Regions from separate parts of the Agrobacterium sp. H141 genome, predicted to be linked through region 1. Evidence: riboswitches for the same ligand, from Rfam matches in the RefSeq annotation. Region 1 holds a riboswitch; the other holds the start of a gene.
What was found. A riboswitch is a leader RNA that binds a small molecule or an ion and turns the genes downstream of it on or off. The one in region 1 is predicted to bind thiamine pyrophosphate.
Positions count from the first base shown of each region.

Region 1 (7,061 bases):
TTACTCGGCAGCAGCTTCGCTTGCAGCAGCAGCGGCTTCTGCAGCTTCAGCGGCCTTCATTTCCTTTTCCTTGGTGCGCTCGACAGCCTTCTTGCCAGGCTTTGCCTTTTCAGGGTTGACGCGAGCGTCGCGGCTCGCGAGGCCAGCTTCAGCCATGAAGCGCAGAACGCGGTCTGTCGGCTGGGCGCCCTTGGCAACCCATTCCTGGATGCGCTCGGCGTTCAGTTCAACGCGCTTTTCGTTGTCCTTGGCCAGCATCGGGTTCCAGGAACCGACCTTCTCCAGGAAACGACCGTCGCGTGGGCTGCGAGCGTCGGCAACAACGATCTGGTAATAAGGACGCTTCTTGGAACCGCCGCGTGCAAGACGAATTTTCAGGGCCATGTGTTTACTCCTTCAGGCTTTCTTGGACCGTTTGTTTCAAACGGCATTTAGGTTGCGCTGCCGTGCTCGGCAGCAATGGCTTCATGGTGACGGATCACTTCCTTGATAATGAAATTCAGGAACTTCTCCGCAAAATCCGGATCAAGCTGGGCATCGTGAGCGAGTTCGCGCAGCCGGGTGATCTGGTATTCTTCGCGCGCCGGATCTGCCGGCGGCAATTCATGTTGTGCTTTCAAAACGCCCACTGCCTTGGTGCAGCGAAAGCGTTCAGCCAGCATATGGACAAGCGCTGCGTCGATATTGTCGATCGACTGGCGGTAACCGGCGAGCTGCTCCTTGATGGCGGGATCAATCATGCTGGTTCCTCATCACTTCTTCTTGGGCAATCCGGGAAGACCACCAAGACCTGGCAGTTTCGGGCCGCCAAGGCCAGGCAATCCTCCGCCACCCATACCTGGCAGGCCACCGCCTTTACCAAGACCCATGGCATCGGCCTGCTTGGCCAGCTGTTCCATCTGCTTGGGATCCATCTTGGAAAGGTCCGGCATTCCACCGCCCATTCCGCCGAGGCCCATCTTGCCGGCAAGACCGCCCATCATCTGCTTCATCATGCCGCCGCCTTTGCCTTTGCCGCCCATGGCTTTCATCATATCGGCCATCTGGCGGTGCATCTTGAGCAGCTTGTTGATGGCGGCAGCGTCAGTGCCGGAGCCCGCAGCAATACGCTTCTTGCGGCTGTGCTTGAGCAGATCGGGGTTGGCGCGCTCGGCCTTTGTCATGGAAGAGATGATCGCCAACTGACGGGCGAACATCTTGTCGTCCATGCCAGCGGCAGCCATCTTGTCCTTCATGCCGGCCATACCAGGCATCATGCCCATGATGCCGCCCATGCCGCCCATGTTCTGCATCTGCTTGAGTTGATCGGCGAGGTCGTTCAGGTCGAACTTGCCCTTGGCCATTTTCTCGGCCATGGCCTTGGCTTTTTCGGCATCGATCGTTTCCGATGCTCGCTCAACCAGCGAAACGATGTCGCCCATACCGAGAATGCGGTCGGCGATACGACGAGGATGAAACTCCTCGAGTTCCGTCATCTTTTCGCCAACACCGATCAGCTTGATCGGTTTGCCGGTTACCGCACGCATCGAAAGTGCCGCACCGCCACGACCGTCACCGTCCATACGGGTCAGAACAAGGCCGGTAATGCCAACGCGCTCATCGAAATTGCGAGCCAGATTGACAGCATCCTGACCGGTCAGCGCATCCGCGACCAGCAGGATTTCATGCGGATTGGACTTCTTCTTGATGTCGGACATCTCGACCATCAAGGGTTCGTCGATATGCGTACGACCAGCCGTATCGAGGATCACGACATCGTGGCCGCCAAGCTTTGCCGCCTGAACCGCGCGTGCCGCGATGTCTGTCGGCGACTGGCCGGCGATGATCGGCAAGACATCGATCTTGATCTGTTCGCCAATCTGGCGAAGCTGCTCCTGCGCGGCCGGACGGCGCGTATCGAGCGAAGCCATCAGAACTTTCTTGCGGTCCCGATCCGTCAGCCGCTTGGCAATCTTGCCGGTGGTTGTTGTCTTACCCGAGCCCTGCAGACCGACCATCATCAAGACGACCGGTGCTGCTGCATGGAGATCAATGGTGACGCCTTCGGCACCCAGCATGTCTACCAGCTCATCGTGAACGATCTTCACGACCATCTGGCCAGGCTTGATCGACTTCACAACGGCGGCGCCAACGGCTTTTTCGCGCACCTTCTCGGTGAATTCGCGCACCACTTCCAGCGCGACGTCGGCTTCGAGAAGCGCACGACGCACCTCGCGCAGGGCAGCGGAAACATCCGCCTCCGACAGCGCGCCACGGCCCGTCAGTCCATTCAGAATGGATCCAAGGCGGTCCTGGAGGTTTTCAAACATCGGCTCTTCCTTGTCGTTTCGAGTTGGCTATAGCTTCGCCCGCAACGTTGGTTCTTTCGGCGGCAAAAACAAGACGCAAAGCCAAAAAGCACCCGAGGGCGCATCGCGCTGTCGGGTGTTGACCTCCGGGATCTGTTTATACCTGTTAGGGGTCCCGGTCGGCGGCTCAAGAGTCTGCTCTTGTCGCTGATTTCGGCGCGATAAACAGGAAATCCATCATAAAGTCAAGACTGCGGGGCCTTTTGCTTTAAGGTCAGCGTCTTTCAATTGACGTTATGAAGCTTAGGTAACACTGGACACGGTTTCGTTGCGAGGAGGGAAGAATGCCAAAGAAGCTGCCCAACCCCTATTATGATGGTCCGCCCTCCGAGCATTTCGACGGCGTTCGCTTTTTCAACCCTGGCGGCATCAAACCGGCAGGCCTGCGCGAGCTGTTAAAGTGGAAGTTCAAAGGTGAACGGGCGAAATGGCCAAAGTCGGCCCCCAGCCCCTTTGCACCGACAAAACCGACACAGCGCATCACGGGCGATGAGCTTCGCGTCACGATGATCGGCCATGCCTCTCTGCTCATTCAGGTCGCAGGCCTCAACATTCTGACAGATCCCCTCTGGTCTGATCGCGCAAGCCCCTTGAGTTTTGCCGGGCCGAAACGGGCGGCCAAGCCGGGGATCGCCTTCAATGATCTTCCGGATATCGACGTGGTGCTCGTGACACATAATCACTATGACCATCTCGACATCTCGACGTTGAAACGCCTCTATGCCGAGCACGGTGCCCACATCATCACGCCGCTTGGCAATGACACGGTCATCCACAAATCCATTCCGGACGCCAAGGTCTCGACCATGGATTGGGGAGAGCAGCTATCCTATTGGGACGGCGTAACGATTGATGCAGAACCATGCCATCACTGGTCAGCCCGCGGGGTGACCGACAGACGCATGGCACTCTGGGCCGCATTCGTGATTTCAACGCCTGTCGGCAAAATCTATCATGTCGGCGATACCGGTTTTCACGACGGCATAAACTATCGAGCAGCCCGGGAAAAACACGGCGGTTTCCGTCTCGCCAATTTACCGATTGGCGCCTATGAACCGCGCTGGTTCATGAAGGGTCAGCATCAAAGTCCGCAAGAAGCCGTGGACGGTATGGCGCTTTGCAATGCAGCCCATGTGGCAGGTCACCACTTCGGCACATTCCAGCTGACCGACGAGGCCATAGACGCGCCCGTCACCGCGCTGAGCCAGGCCTTGGCAGAAAGGGACATAGCGGCATCCCGCTTCCGCCCGCTTCATGCAGGCGAGGTGTTCGACGTGCCCATGCCCTAAACGGCATTGACAAATCGTCATTCGCGGAAGAACCTTGAAGCCATTCACCAGGGGTGTCCCGACAAGGGGCTGAGATTCCGCTAGGTTTGCATAAACAGCGCGGTGACCCGTTGAACCTGATCCAGTTCATACTGGCGTAGGGACGGTGCGAGCGCTGTACAATCAAGGCCCGAATATTATTGGGGCTTGTGGCGTCTTTCCATCATTCCGGCTGACATGACTGGGTCTCCAAACCGAATACTTGGAGCCTCACGATGAACATTGCCTCGAAAATTCCAACACCCGAAGTCACCACTGGTCCGCTGCCGGCATCGACAAAAATCCATGTCACAGGCGAGGTCCATGCCGATATCCGCGTTCCCATGCGCCAGATCAGCGTCCACCCGACCGCTGGCGAACCACCGGTCACAGTCTATGATTCTTCTGGTCCCTACACAGACCCTGGCAACACCATAAACATTGAACAGGGCTTGCCCCGCCTGCGAGAGGCGTGGATATCAGCGCGCGCCGATACGCAAGCCTATGACGGTCGCTCGGTGAAACCCGAAGACAACGGATTTGTCTCGGGTGAGAAACTGACCCCGCAATTTCCTGCCTTGCCGACGCCCCGAAAAGCGCTCGCCGGGCAGGCTGTCACCCAGCTTGCCTATGCCCGCGCCGGCATTATCACGCCAGAGATGGAATTCGTGGCGATCCGCGAGAATCTTGGCCGCAAGGCCGTGAAGGAAATGCAAGCACGCGATGGAGAAGACTTCGGCGCGGCGATCCCGGATGTCATAACGCCGGACTTCGTGCGCGAGGAGATCGCCCGGGGTCGTGCGATTATCCCAGCCAACATCAACCATCCCGAAGCCGAGCCGATGATCATCGGCCGCAATTTCCTGGTCAAGATCAACGCCAATATTGGCAACTCCGCAGTCACCTCCTCCATGGCAGAGGAGGTGGACAAAATGGTTTGGGCCACCCGCTGGGGTGCCGATACGGTGATGGATCTCTCCACAGGCCGCAACATCCACAATATCCGCGAATGGATCATCCGCAATTCACCCGTACCGATCGGCACCGTGCCGCTTTATCAGGCACTGGAAAAGGTGAATGGAATTGCCGAGGACCTCACCTGGGAGGTTTATCGCGATACGCTGATCGAGCAGGCCGAGCAGGGCGTCGACTATTTCACCATCCACGCCGGCGTCAGGCTCTCCTATATCCATCTGACCGTCGACCGGGTCACCGGTATCGTCAGTCGCGGCGGCTCGATCATGGCCAAGTGGTGTTTGCATCACCACAAGGAGAGTTTTCTCTACGAGCATTTCGACGAGATCTGCGACATCTGCCGCGCCTACGACGTGTCTTTCTCACTCGGTGATGGCTTACGCCCCGGTTCGATTGCCGATGCCAATGACGCCGCCCAGTTTGCCGAATTGGAGACGCTGGGCGAGCTTACCCGGATCGCATGGGCAAAGGACTGCCAGGTGATGATCGAGGGCCCCGGCCATGTGCCGATGCACAAGATCAAGGCCAATATGGACAAGCAGCTCGCCGTTTGCGGCGAGGCCCCCTTTTACACCCTGGGGCCACTGACCACCGACATTGCCCCCGGTTACGACCACATTACCTCCGGCATCGGCGCCGCCATGATCGGCTGGTTTGGCACGGCCATGCTCTGCTACGTCACGCCGAAGGAACATCTGGGCCTGCCAGACCGCAACGACGTGAAGACCGGCGTCATTACCTACAAGATCGCGGCCCACGCCGCAGACCTCGCCAAGGGCCATCCGACAGCACAGGCCCGCGACGATGCGCTGTCCCGCGCCCGCTTCGAGTTTCGCTGGGAAGATCAGTTCAACCTCTCGCTCGACCCGGAAACGGCACGTGCGCTGCATGACGAGACCCTGCCAAAAGAGGCGCACAAGACAGCGCATTTCTGCTCCATGTGCGGCCCCAAATTCTGTTCCATGCGCATCTCCCACGACATCCGCGCCGAGGCCCAGAAAGAAGGAATGGCCGCCATGGTCGAGAAATACCGTGCGGGCGGCGATCTCTACATGCCGGTCGAAGGAGGAAAGCAATGAGGCGCTTTCACGATCGACAATCGGGCAAGCCGGCTCATCACCCAGAACCGGCTTCAGTCACGGAGTCGCGTCCATGGCTGTTCTGATCAAAGGCGCAGGCGTTGCAGGCCTCACGGCTGCCTTCGAACTCACGCGTCGCGGCATCAAGGTTGAGGTCAGTGAAACCCGCTCTGTCATAGGCCATGGCGCGTCGCGTTATGCGGGCGGCATGTTGGCTCCGTATTGCGAGCGTGAGGCGGCGGAAGAGTGCATTCTTGAACTTGGCCTTTCGGCAGCCGACTGGTGGGAGGCGGCACTTCCAGGCTCGGTGACGAAGAATGGGACTCTAGTCGTCGCTCCACCCCGCGATAGAGAAGAACTGAAGCGATTTGCCGGCCGTACGCGCGGCTTTCACTGGCTGGATGCAGAGGAGATCGCGGCGCTGGAACCCTGCTTGGCCGGCCGCTTTTCCAAAGCTCTCTTTTTCCCAGAGGAAGCGCATCTTGATCCACGAGCAGCCCTGGCCGGTCTCCATCGGTCTTTGCAAGCAAGCGGCGTCACCTTTCATTTGGGTGCAAAAGCAAAGGACACCGGCTGTTTCGACACCATCATTGACTGCACCGGACCAGCCGCCATTGGCCCCGCCAACGGCCTGCGCGGAGTGCGCGGCGAGATGCTCTATCTCGACACACCAGACATCACGCTATCGCGCCCGGTGCGCCTCCTTTATCCGCGCCACCCGATCTATCTGGTGCCCCGCGAGAAACATCGCTTCATGCTGGGCGCCACCATGATCGAAGCTGCCGACGATGGCCCGATAACCGCGCGTTCAATGATGGAGCTTTTGAACGCGGCTTACGCGCTTCATCCCTCTTTTGGAGAGGCTCGCATCATTGAGACCGGCACCGGCATTCGACCCGCCTTTGCCGATAACATTCCCCGCCTTGAAGAGACGCCGGACGGCTTTGCTATTGCCGGGCTTTACCGCCACGGCTTCCTGCTTTCTCCGGCACTCGCGGTCGCAGCTGCAGACCGACTTTCCCACCCGACGCGCAGAACAGAAAGGCTGACAGCATGACACTGATCGTAAACGGCGAACCCGTTACAATCGCGGTTGCAACGCTTCTCGATCTCATGGCAGCCCTCGACTACGAGGGTGATTGGCTGGCGACCGCCGTCAATGGCAACCTCGTTCATCGTGAGGATCGCGCGGTCCATCGCCTCGACGAGGGCGACCGGATCGAAATCCTGAGCCCCAAGCAGGGAGGCTGACGATGACGCTGATCCTATACGATGTCGCGCTTCAATCGCGTCTTCTGCTTGGCACGGCGCGCTATCCGTCGCCAACAGTCCTTGAGCAGGCCGTCAGATGC
Region 1 is NZ_CM169893.1:161,672-168,732, reverse strand. Features, by position in the region: gene rpsP (30S ribosomal protein S16) at 1-384, opposite strand; gene ACWPM9_RS00730 (chorismate mutase) at 432-740, opposite strand; gene ffh (signal recognition particle protein) at 753-2,309, opposite strand; gene ACWPM9_RS00720 (MBL fold metallo-hydrolase) at 2,633-3,637, shown strand; TPP riboswitch at 3,677-3,798, shown strand; gene thiC (phosphomethylpyrimidine synthase ThiC) at 3,892-5,709, shown strand; gene thiO (glycine oxidase ThiO) at 5,783-6,766, shown strand; gene thiS (sulfur carrier protein ThiS) at 6,763-6,960, shown strand; gene ACWPM9_RS00700 (thiazole synthase) at 6,963-7,061, shown strand, end outside.

Region 2 (7,061 bases), 440 kb from region 1:
GGCAAAGGCAAGCGCGATGCCGGTATTCCCGGATGTCGGTTCGATCAGAGTGGTCTTGCCAGGTGTGATTTTTCCTTGAGCTTCCAGCGACTCGATCATGGCGACACCGATACGGTCCTTGACGGACGCAATCGGGTTGAAGAATTCCAGCTTGGCCAGCAGATTGGCTTTAACGCCCTTAGCCTTGGCGAATTTGTCGAGCCGCACGATCGGCGTATCGCCGATAGTTTCCGTGATCGAAGCATAGACGCGTCCGCGTCCCGGTTTCTTTGCATCGGCCATTGTGGTGCTCCCTTTGAATATTGTCGTTGCTTAAAAGATAGGATCAACAGGCACAAATCGCCAGCATGCAATCACTAAGTCCTCAACTGGCGAGGAAAAAAACGCATGTCCTGACGACGCAAGGCAGATCTTTATTCCGCTGACTTAAAAATCGGCCATAGGTGTAAGGCGGAACGCCCTCTTTGGTCGATGTTCAATTGGGCCGCGCATCATCAAAACGAGATCGTCATCGTCTTGACGTATGTCGACGTTTTCAACGCCGATCTTGTCGGGAGGAAAGCCGATACGGATGCACTTTTCGTCCCAACTCAGTGATTGCGCAATATCGGCCAGCGATGGGATGCAGGGTCCGATAATATCAAGAAGTTCAGTCTCGCCATCGGTTGTCTTGCGCCATGCGATGATAACCCTGCTTCTTTCCATCAAGGTCAGGTGAACGCCGGTAATGAGATGACAGTTCAGGAAAAACATGCGCGAATGGCAGCACACTGAAAAGCGCGAAGAAACCGGAATGCGCTGGTCGAGATGGTGGCTCAACAGATCAACATCGTTTGGTATCGCGAGATCGAGCATTCGTGTCTGCTCACGAGAACCATCGCGAGGGACCGAAGCTTCGAAGATGTGTTGGGCCAGCACTTCGAATTCGTAAGGTGCATAGAGTGTTGGTTTGTCCGTCAGCAGGACCAAGCTCTCAAAGCCTGCCTCCTCACATCGCTCAAGCATTCGCTGAATCAGGCTCCGAAAAAGGCCTCTCCCCCTGTATTCAGGTAGCACCGCGCCACTTTGCCAACCGCCACAGCGTCTGACCTGCCCGTCAATCATCATTGGCAGTGAAAACGCGCTGAGATTGGCGACAACTCTGCCATATTCATCGAACCAGGCGCATGCAATGCTGCTGCGGTCATGGCCGCCATAAAGATCGATCGGGTCGATCTCGACGTCGAAGACGTCACGAAGCAACTGTTTGACCGACTGCCAGCCAGCGGCATCAGCGAAATAGTCTTCTCGGTAAACGAGTCCGGGTCGAGCGGGGGGTAACGTCATGCCGTTCCCGTCGATCCGAAGCCGCCATGTCCGCGTGTCGTTTCACTTGCAGACGATGTCTCGGCAACACGTGCTTGCACCACCGGCGCGATCACCATCTGCGCAATTCGCATGCCGCGATTGATCACGAAGGGATCATGGCCCAGATTGACGAGCAGCACCTTCACCTCTCCGCGATAGTCGCTGTCTATGGTGCCCGGAGTATTGAGGCAGGTTATACCGTTTTTGTAGGCGAGGCCGGACCGCGGACGGATCTGGGCTTCAAATCCATGTGGCACCTCAAACACAAAGCCCGTTGGAATAAGCGCGCGCTGACCGGGGTCGAGAACGACAGCATCGTCTTCACCGACAGCTGCACGCAGGTCCATGCCAGCGGCGCCCGCCGTCTCATAGGCTGGCAATTCCATGCCGTCACCGTGGGGGAGGCGAACGAGATTGAGCAAGGGTCCGAGAACGTCGCGCATGGCATTTTCCTTCCTGGCGGGAGTTGCGTGTCTCCAATTGCATATTCGCCCTCAAGTCGCTAGATAACCGCCAACGAATAAGGATTTTCAGCTCATGGCCGAAACACTTGCCGAGGCGGTCTCTCGCCGCCGAACCTTTGCGATCATCGCGCACCCGGATGCGGGTAAGACAACGCTCACCGAAAAGCTGTTGCTGTTCGGCGGTGCGATCCAGCTCGCCGGCGAAGTTAAGGCAAAGAAAGACCGGATTCAGACCCGTTCGGACTGGATGAAGATCGAGCGCGAGCGCGGCATTTCGGTTGTCACCTCCGTGATGACCTTCGAATACGGCGGCAATGTCTTCAACATTCTCGACACACCCGGCCATGAAGATTTCGCAGACGATACCTATCGCACCCTGACCGCTGTCGATGCAGCGGTCATGGTCATCGATGCTGCAAAGGGTATCGAGTCTCGCACGCTGAAGCTCTTTGAAGTGTGCCGGATGCGCGATATTCCGATCATCACCTTCGTCAACAAGATGGACCGTGAAAGCCGCGATCCGTTTGAAATTCTGGACGAAGTGGAAGAAAAGCTGGCGCTGGATACCGCTCCGGTCACTTGGCCTGTTGGCCGCTCGAAGTCGTTTTGCGGTTCCTATCATCTGACCAACAACACCTATCGCGGCCCAGACTCACAGGTCCAGGCAACACCGGTCAACGGACCTCAAACTGTCGCGGAAAATTTGCCACAGAACGAGCGCGAAAGCTTTATCGAGGAGCTGGAACTCGCCCGTGAAGCTTGCCGTCCGTTCGACCGGCAGTCTTTCCTCGAAGGGCATATGACGCCAGTCTTCTTCGGTTCGGCGCTTCGCAATTATGGTGTGCGCGACCTCATCAACGCGCTTGGCGCACTTGCCCCGCCCCCGCGCGACCAGGTGGCGGATATTCGTACCGTCCATGCAAGCGAAGACAAGATGACGGCCTTCGTCTTCAAGATACAGGCCAATATGGACCCGAACCACCGCGACCGTATTGCCTTTGCGCGTGTCTGTTCTGGCAAGCTGGAGCGCGGCATGAAGGCAAAGCTTGCCCGCACCGGCAAGCAGCTTGGCCTGACCGCGCCGCAGTTTTTCTTCGCATCCCAGCGTCAGCTTGCCGACACGGCCTATGCCGGCGATGTCGTTGGCATTCCGAACCACGGAACACTGCGTATCGGCGACACACTGACAGAGGGCGAAGCGCTCGTCTTTCAGGGCGTGCCCAATTTTGCCCCGGAAATCCTGCGTCGCGTTCGCCTGGAGGATGCCATGAAGGCCAAAAAGCTCAAGGAAGCCTTGCAGCAGATGGCGGAAGAGGGCGTGGTTCAGTTGTTTCAGCCGGAGGACGGCTCACCCGCCATCGTCGGGGTTGTTGGAGCGCTGCAGCTTGACGTCTTGAAGGAGCGCCTTCAAGGGGAATATGGCCTGCCGGTCTCGTTCGAGATGGCGCGCTTCTCTGTCTGCCGATGGATTTCAGCCGATCAGAACGCCGATCTGGAAAAGTTCATCACCGCACGTCGCGGCGATATCTGCCGGGACCTAGATGGCGATCCAGTCTTCATGGCGCAGGATACGTTCTCGCTTCGCTATGAATCCGAACGCCATCCTGCGATCAAGATGGTCGAGATCAAGGAATATCACGTCGCAAAGGCGGCGTGATTACCGCCTGACCAATCGCAGTCGGCCATCCTCGTCTGTCGTAGCCGAGATTTCGCGATAGTCGATGATCGATGGCTCGCCAAGGGCGTGCTCGTGCTGATGCGTCGAGGTGATGACCATCACATCCGCGCCCGCTGCCTTGCCCGCCTGAACGCCGGCCGGCACATCTTCAAACACAAGGCAGCGGCTGGGGTCGAAGCCGAGCCGGGACGCGCCCAGGCGGTACCCGCTCGGATCTGGCTTGCCCACCGTTACATCCTCTGCGGTCACGCTGCCTGACGGTAGTGTCAGTCCGACCGCGCCCAGACGGGCCTTTGCCAGATTGATGGGTGACGATGTCACGATGGTCCACCGCGACGGCGGCAGCGACGATAGGAACGCTGCGGCACCTTCGATCGTGACCACGCCCTCGACATCCTCGATTTCCCCGCGTTCGACGTCAGCTGCCTCTGCCAACGGATCCACTCCCGGCAGGGCAAGTCCGCGGATTGTGTCGATGCCGCGCTTGCCGTGCATGGTCGGCAGAAAAGCTTCCACATCCAGACCATGCTTTTCTGCCCAACGGCTCCACACACGCTCGGCGGCCAGAATCGAGTTAATCAAGGTTCCGTCTAGATCAAACAGAAAGGCGTCGTAACCGGTTGCAAAGACGTCATTGGTGTTCTGAGGCATTGAGGGACTTTCAGATGGAAGCGGTCTGCGCGGATGTGGCAGGGTGGGGAACGGATTCGGTAGGCAAGGTAATCTCTCGAGGCGGGCTGTCCAACAGGCCCGCCGGAAATATTTCAGGAGGCAAAGTCGGAGCGCCAGCATCAGGGCCGAAGGCTGTTTGCTACATCCCAGCGCGCCTCAGCTTCGCGCGTGACACAGCGTTGGCTTTGCCGTTAAACTGAGGTCTGGAGAGACAGGGGCGTTCGTTGCAAGACGGGCTGAGAGGTACCCTTGGAACCTGAACCAGATAATGCTGGCGGAGGGAGTCGCTCGGGATCGTCCGATTGGATCGCTTTCTGATCAAGATCTCCCGCGTCTTCGTCCGGTTGAAAGGGACGAGATGAAGTACAGCGCAAATTCGAGATCATGTTTCACCGGTTGTGGGGGGATGAACGCATGATCCGAAACGTCCTTTCCATTGCAGGATCTGATCCATCCGGCGGGGCGGGCATCCAGGCAGACCTGAAGGCCTTCTCCGCTTTGGGCGCCTACGGAATGGCAGCGCTCACCGCATTGACCGCGCAAAACACGCAAGGCGTGTCTGCGGTTTATCCGCTGCCGCATGCCTTCGTTGCCGAGCAGATCCGCATGATCTTTGCCGATATTCGCGTGGATGCCATTAAGATCGGCATGATCGCCAATGCAGATATTGCGAAGGCTGTGGCGGAGGCATTGCAGCGCCATCGATCTGTCCCGGTCGTCCTCGATCCGGTCATGATCGCCAAGGGTGGCGCACCGCTTCTCAAACCGGATGCCGTCGCAGTCTTGAAAAGCGCACTCCTGCCACTTGCAACCTGCCTCACACCAAATCTGCCAGAGGCTGCCGTTCTGCTCGGTTTAGCGGAAGCTGCGACTAGAGAGCAGATGGAAGGTCAAGCGCGCCAGATATTGACGCTCGGACCAAAGGCAGTTCTGTTGAAGGGCGGACATCTGGAAGGCAAGGACAGTCCGGACGTTCTGGTGACGAGCGACATAACCCACTGGTTCGAAGCAAACCGCATCGATACGCCCAACACCCATGGAACCGGTTGTTCCCTGTCGAGCGGGATTGCAGCAGAACTTGCAAAAGGTGTGGACGTCCTCACTGCCATTTCGACTGCCAAGATCTGGCTGACGGGGGCTGTTCTGGCTGCCGGTCAGTTGGCGGTCGGAGCAGGTCACGGCCCGGTCCATCATTTTCATGAGCTGTGGCGCCAAAGCTGACCTCCAAGGGCAGGCAGTCCGTTGCCTCGCGTCAATCTTCCTGATCTTCGGGAAGGTCATTGATGTCAGGCAACCAGGTTGCTGCGGACCGGCACCACATCTGTTCGCGAGGAAACAGTTGTGAGCGTTGGTTGATGCTTCCCCAGCGAATTCCGCGCTCACCGGTTTCATCTTCGCCTGTGGTAAAGAGTGGCGATCCGCATTCGGGGCAGAAAAACTGCTTTCGCACATTCCCGTTGTCGCCGTGCTTTATATAGAGCTTTGGTGCCGAACCTGTCAGGCGAACGGTATTTGAGGCGGTGATAACCGTGACGCGGAACGGCGACCCGGTCAGCCTTTGGCAGTCTGTGCAATGGCAGATATAGACTTCGGCCGGATCGATCTCTGCCTCATAGGTCACCTTGCCGCAATGGCACTGCCCGTCTATCCGCATTGTCCGCTCCCTCGTTGGTTCAAGACAACATCGCAATCCGGGCGAAGATCTGCCACCCGAAAATGCCGAATTTTTCATCCCGCACTTTCGAGTGGTTCAGGCCGCGCCGTTAGTGATCGGCCTTGATGAATGTTCCGTTTTGCAGTTCCTGCATCGCCAGCATCAATTCTTCACGGGTGTTCATCACGATCGGGCCATGCCAGGCGACCGGTTCTTTGATCGGTTTGCCCGACACCAGAAGGAAGCGGATGCCTTGATCACCTGCCTGAACCGTAATTTCATCGCCCGTGTCGAAGACGACCAGTGTACGATTGCCGGAGAGGTCGCGGATATTGAGTTCTTCGCCCTCGAACTCCTTCTCCACCCGCACGCCGAACGGCTTCGAGGCATCCCGAAAAGTGCCGGAACCCGCAAAGATGTAAGCAAAGGCCGAGCGGTAGGTATCAACTGGAAACGTCTTGCGCTTGCCCGGCGGCACCGAGATATCGAGATACACAGGCTCGGCAGCGATACCGTCCACGGGTCCGGATTTACCCCAGAAGCTGCCGGAGACCACCCGCACTGCCGTGCCATCGTCGTCGACGACGACCGGAATGTCTGCGGCCTTGATGTCCTGATAGCGCGGTGCCGTCATCTTCAGTGAAGACGGCAGGTTGGCCCATAGCTGGAAGCCATGCATCTTGCCGGCGAAATCGCCCTTCGGCATTTCCTGGTGCATGATGCCGCTACCGGCTGTCATCCACTGAATGTCTCCGGCACCGAGCATGCCTTGATTGCCAAGACTGTCGCCATGCTCAACGGTGCCTGCCAAGACATAGGTAATCGTTTCGATACCCCGATGCGGATGCCAGGGAAAGCCGCGAATATAATCCTGCGGATTGTCGTTGCGAAAATCATCCATCATCAAGAAGGGGTCAGTCATCGACGGATCGCCGAAGCCAAAGACCCGATTCAGTTTGACACCGGCGCCTTCCATGGTGGGCTGGGCTTGGCTTTCGTGTTTGACAGGTCGAATGGACATCTGTGGCTCCTTTCGAGCAAAAGCAGAATTGCAGCCAATATAGTCGAAACAGCCGTGACGCGAAGAGGGTGGGCCAGAACGCACTGTTCACCTTTTTTGCTGCCGTATCTCCGTTCGATTTGGCGAGGCCGACAAAAATCTTTCAATGAAAGATGGGCGGGTTAAGATAATCTTAGCCAAGAATGCCAACACTGTCTGGACCGCCGCATGCGGATGCGGCTGGCC
Region 2 is NZ_CM169893.1:3,998,592-4,005,652, reverse strand. Features, by position in the region: gene cysK (cysteine synthase A) at 1-282, opposite strand, end outside; gene ACWPM9_RS18855 (GNAT family N-acetyltransferase) at 427-1,326, opposite strand; gene dut (dUTP diphosphatase) at 1,323-1,790, opposite strand; gene ACWPM9_RS18845 (peptide chain release factor 3) at 1,885-3,468, shown strand; gene ACWPM9_RS18840 (HAD-IA family hydrolase) at 3,469-4,140, opposite strand; TPP riboswitch at 4,365-4,461, shown strand; gene thiD (bifunctional hydroxymethylpyrimidine kinase/phosphomethylpyrimidine kinase) at 4,576-5,382, shown strand; gene ACWPM9_RS18830 (GFA family protein) at 5,414-5,815, opposite strand; gene ACWPM9_RS18825 (pirin family protein) at 5,925-6,836, opposite strand.
Region 2: linked by a shared signal. The riboswitch ahead of thiD (bifunctional hydroxymethylpyrimidine kinase/phosphomethylpyrimidine kinase) and the one ahead of thiC (phosphomethylpyrimidine synthase ThiC) in region 1 are both predicted to bind thiamine pyrophosphate.